2 regions of the Peribacillus sp. NPDC058075 genome follow, and region 1 is predicted to be linked to the other one. Evidence: a T-box and tRNA genes for the amino acid it is inferred to sense, from the RefSeq annotation. Region 1 holds a T-box; the other holds one or more tRNA genes.
What was found. A T-box is a leader RNA that pairs with one kind of tRNA and senses whether it is charged. The one in region 1 lies ahead of serS (serine--tRNA ligase), so its partner is inferred to be a tRNA-Ser.
Positions count from the first base shown of each region.

Region 2: it encodes a tRNA-Ser, which carries the amino acid that the T-box ahead of serS (serine--tRNA ligase) is inferred to sense. The anticodon was not compared.

Region 1 covers NZ_JBHVSL010000012.1:7,290-9,514, reverse strand. The annotation lists gene ACFVS1_RS26535 (D-alanyl-D-alanine carboxypeptidase family protein) at 1-571, shown strand, start outside; T-box leader at 639-864, shown strand; gene serS (serine--tRNA ligase) at 927-2,204, shown strand.
Region 2 covers NZ_JBHVSL010000005.1:167,145-169,369, forward strand. The annotation lists gene ACFVS1_RS24250 (TraR/DksA C4-type zinc finger protein) at 1-116, shown strand, start outside; tRNA gene ACFVS1_RS24255 (tRNA-Glu) at 158-229, opposite strand; tRNA gene ACFVS1_RS24260 (tRNA-Ser) at 233-323, opposite strand; tRNA gene ACFVS1_RS24265 (tRNA-Asn) at 325-399, opposite strand; tRNA gene ACFVS1_RS24270 (tRNA-Ile) at 412-488, opposite strand; tRNA gene ACFVS1_RS24275 (tRNA-Gly) at 494-567, opposite strand; tRNA gene ACFVS1_RS24280 (tRNA-His) at 572-647, opposite strand; tRNA gene ACFVS1_RS24285 (tRNA-Phe) at 665-740, opposite strand; tRNA gene ACFVS1_RS24290 (tRNA-Asp) at 763-838, opposite strand; tRNA gene ACFVS1_RS24295 (tRNA-Met) at 845-918, opposite strand; tRNA gene ACFVS1_RS24300 (tRNA-Ser) at 1,021-1,113, opposite strand; tRNA gene ACFVS1_RS24305 (tRNA-Ile) at 1,135-1,211, opposite strand; tRNA gene ACFVS1_RS24310 (tRNA-Met) at 1,222-1,298, opposite strand; tRNA gene ACFVS1_RS24315 (tRNA-Ala) at 1,327-1,402, opposite strand; tRNA gene ACFVS1_RS24320 (tRNA-Pro) at 1,420-1,496, opposite strand; tRNA gene ACFVS1_RS24325 (tRNA-Arg) at 1,508-1,584, opposite strand; tRNA gene ACFVS1_RS24330 (tRNA-Leu) at 1,594-1,682, opposite strand; tRNA gene ACFVS1_RS24335 (tRNA-Gly) at 1,695-1,769, opposite strand; tRNA gene ACFVS1_RS24340 (tRNA-Leu) at 1,778-1,859, opposite strand; tRNA gene ACFVS1_RS24345 (tRNA-Lys) at 1,868-1,943, opposite strand; tRNA gene ACFVS1_RS24350 (tRNA-Thr) at 1,965-2,040, opposite strand; tRNA gene ACFVS1_RS24355 (tRNA-Val) at 2,051-2,126, opposite strand; partial or broken rRNA gene rrf (5S ribosomal RNA) at 2,138-2,225, opposite strand, start outside.

The DNA.
Region 1 (2,225 bases):
AAAAACGGGATCTACTGACTTTGCCGGATATGGACACACAGGGACGGTTATCCGGGACGGTCAGCGCTATATCACGGTGGTCATGAAGTCCACTAATAAAAACGAACGTTTTGCGGATAGCACTAAGCTTATGAACTATGCTTATGCAACCTTTAAAAAGGAAAAAGTCCTTCCTGCCAACTACCAGGTGAAAGGGAAAGAAACACTTTCAGTAGTGAAAGGCAAGGAAAAAAGCGTTAAGGTTCAATCTGAAAAAGCGATCGAGCTACTTGTTGAAAATGGTGAGAAAGACAACTATAAAACAGATTTAGTGATCGATAAAACCAAATTGAATGATGATGGTAAGCTGACTGCACCAATCAAAAAAGGCGAAAAGCTAGGTTACATCACAGTCACTCCTAAAAAAGGAGAAGCTTACGGGTACATCAATGGAAATCAGGGTAAGGTTAACGTCGTAGCTGCTGAATCTGTTGAAAAGGCAAACTGGTTCGTACTATCAATGCGAGCGGTTGGCGGATTCTTTGGTGACGTATGGAGCAGTGTAGCTTCCACAGTTAAAGGCTGGTTTTAAGTTTCACGTATAAAACGGTTGCGTAATGTATAAAATTATAGTACATTATGGAAAACAATCTGATTATAAGAAAGCAATGACAGGAAATAGTAACAAGTATTTCTTTCTATAGAGAGCCGATGGCTGGTGGAAATCGGTGTAAGAGTTTTGTGAATCCCTCCTGGAGCAGAGTATGGAAAGCCTTTTGGGTCAGTAAGTACTTTCGGTTAAAAGCCGTTATCGTGATAAGTGGTAGGCGTTTTTAGATAGGCCTTCAACTAGGGTGGCAACGCGGGTTAACTCTCGTCCCTTCTTTAGGGGACGGGAGTTTTTTGCGTTCTTTGATAAAATCAAAATATTAAGGAGGAACTGAAAAATGTTGGATTTGAAATATGTAAGAAATAATTTTGAAGAAGTGAAGCGTGTATTGCAATTTAGAGGAGAAGATTTGACCGATTTAGGTAAATTTGAGGAACTGGATGTAAAGCGTCGGGCTTTGATTGCTGATACGGAAAAGTTGAAAAGCCAAAGAAATGAAGTTTCACAGCAAGTGGCCGTATTGAAACGGGAAAAAAAAGATGCAGATCAGCTGATTGTCCAAATGCGTGAAGTTGGTGACCGTATCAAAGGGTTGGATGAAGAACTTCGTGAAGTGGAAGCCCAGTTAGAAACATTACTTCTTTCCATTCCGAACATTCCGCATGAAAGTGTGCCTGTTGGTGAGACGGAAGACGATAATGTAGAAATCCGTAAATGGGGAGAGTTACCGGAATTCAAGTTTGAACCGAAACCACACTGGGATGTAGCCGGAGATCTAGGCATCCTGGATTTTGAACGGGCAGCAAAAGTGACCGGAAGCCGATTTGTATTTTACAGGGGTCTTGGTGCTAGATTAGAACGTGCATTAATTAGCTTTATGTTAGATCTTCATGTGGAGGAACACGGATATGAAGAAATGCTGCCACCATATATGGTTAACCGTGCAAGCATGACTGGCACAGGTCAATTGCCAAAATTCGAAGAGGATGCTTTCCGTATCGAAAGTGATGATTACTTCTTGATTCCAACAGCTGAGGTCCCGGTTACAAACTTCCATCGTGATGAAATCATGAGCATGGATGATCTGCCGATAAGCTATGCGGCTTACAGCGCTTCATTCCGCTCAGAGGCAGGATCTGCAGGTCGTGATACCCGTGGGTTAATTCGGCAGCACCAGTTCAATAAAGTTGAACTAGTGAAGTTCGTGAGGCCGGAAGATTCTTATGCAGAATTGGAAAATCTCACAGGTCATGCAGAGAAGGTCCTTCAATTGCTAGGACTTCCATACCGAGTGCTGAGCATGTGTACGGGAGATCTTGGCTTCACTGCTGCTAAAAAGTATGATATCGAGGTTTGGATCCCGAGTTATGGAACGTACCGCGAAATTTCTTCTTGCAGTAACTTTGAAGCATTCCAGGCTAGACGGGCCAATATCCGCTTTAGACGTGATGCAAAAGGTAAACCGGAACACGTCCATACTCTAAATGGATCAGGTTTGGCAATCGGCCGTACAGTCGCAGCCCTTTTGGAAAATTATCAGCAGGAAGATGGCAGTGTTATCATTCCTGAAGTATTACGTCCATATATGCGCGGTGCGGAAGTCATTAAACCGTAAGACAAAAGGAATCAGCTTCTG
Region 2 (2,225 bases), on a different contig from region 1:
TACCGAACAAAAAACAAAAGGAATATGAAAATACATTAGAAGAAGAAAATATCGATTCCCAGCTTGGAGACATTCCTTATAAACAAAAAGATAGTTATATCAATGAAAAGAAATGAAAAAAGGAAGCATACATGAATGTATGCTTCCTTTTTTGTTATGACCCGTACGGGATTCGAACCCGTGTTACCGCCGTGAAAGGGCGGTGTCTTAACCGCTTGACCAACGGGCCAAATGGCGGAGAAGGAGGGATTTGAACCCTCGCGCCGCTCGCGCGACCTACACCCTTAGCAGGGGCGCCTCTTCAGCCTCTTGAGTACTTCCCCATGGCTCCGCAGGTAGGACTCGAACCTACGACCGTTCGGTTAACAGCCGAATGCTCTACCACTGAGCTACTGCGGAACAATATGAATATGGTGGGCCTAAATGGACTCGAACCATCGACCTCACGCTTATCAGGCGTGCGCTCTAACCAGCTGAGCTATAGGCCCATATTTGGAGCGGGTGAAGGGAATCGAACCCTCATCATCAGCTTGGAAGGCTGAGGTTTTACCACTAAACTACACCCGCGAAATGGGGCGACTGATGGGAATCGAACCCACGAATGCCTGAACCACAATCAGGTGCGTTAACCACTTCGCCACAATCGCCGTAATTTTGTAAGATATGGTGGCTCAGGACGGAATCGAACCGCCGACACAAGGATTTTCAGTCCTTTGCTCTACCGACTGAGCTACTGAGCCACATTTGTATTAATTTAAAAAATGGCGGTCCCGACGGGAATCGAACCCGCGATCTCCTGCGTGACAGGCAGGCATGTTAACCGCTACACCACGGGACCTAATAATTGCGGGGACAGGATTTGAACCTGCGACCTTCGGGTTATGAGCCCGACGAGCTACCGGACTGCTCCACCCCGCGACGGTAATAATGAAACGATTTGCATCAAGTTTTCGTGTATATCGTTTTTTGGCTTCCTCTATGTAAGGTTGTTTAAAAACAACTTGTTGCTTTTTAAAAAAATGGAGGAGGTAGAGGGATTCGAACCCCCGCGGGATTTGACTCCCCTGTCGGTTTTCAAGACCGATCCCTTCAGCCGAACTTGGGTATACCTCCACGGCATTAAAGAAATGAATATGGTGGACCTTGTAGGACTCGAACCTACGACCGGACGGTTATGAGCCGTCTGCTCTAACCAGCTGAGCTAAAGGTCCTTATATTTATTGGTAGCGGCGGAGGGGATCGAACCCCCGACCTCACGGGTATGAACCGTACGCTCTAGCCAGCTGAGCTACACCGCCAATATAATATAAGTATCTGATTGAAAAATGGTGGAGCCTAGCGGGATCGAACCGCTGACCTCCTGCGTGCAAGGCAGGCGCTCTCCCAGCTGAGCTAAGGCCCCATTCATTAAAAATCACGTGGTCGGGAAGACAGGATTCGAACCTGCGACCCCTTGGTCCCAAACCAAGTGCTCTACCAAGCTGAGCTACTTCCCGCAATAAAAACATGGTGCGCCCGGCGGGAGTCGAACCTACAACCTTCTGATTCGTAGTCAGATGCTCTATCCAATTGAGCTACGGGCGCATATTATGATGGTGCCGAGGACCGGAATCGAACCGGTACGGTAGTCACCTACCGCAGGATTTTAAGTCCTGTGCGTCTGCCAGTTCCGCCACCCCGGCACATACGAAAAGTGGAGCGGAAGACGGGATTCGAACCCGCGACCCCAACCTTGGCAAGGTTGTATTCTACCACTGAACTACTTCCGCATGAAAGATGCGGGTGAAGGGACTTGAACCCCCACGCCTTGCGGCGCCAGATCCTAAGTCTGGTGCGTCTGCCAATTCCGCCACACCCGCATATAAAATGGTGAGCCATGAAGGATTCGAACCTTCGACCCTCTGATTAAAAGTCAGATGCTCTACCAACTGAGCTAATGGCTCGTGCTTGTACTTATCTTAAAATGGTGCCGGCAAGAGGACTTGAACCCCCAACCTACTGATTACAAGTCAGTTGCTCTACCAGTTGAGCTACACCGGCAGGTGTAAAATGGTGGAGGATGACGGGATCGAACCGCCGACCCTCTGCTTGTAAGGCAGATGCTCTCCCAGCTGAGCTAATCCTCCATATAAAACCTGCTTGGCGACGTCCTACTCTCACAGGGGGAAACCCCCAACTACCATCGGCGCTGAAGAGCTTAACTGCCGTGTTCGGAATGGGAACGG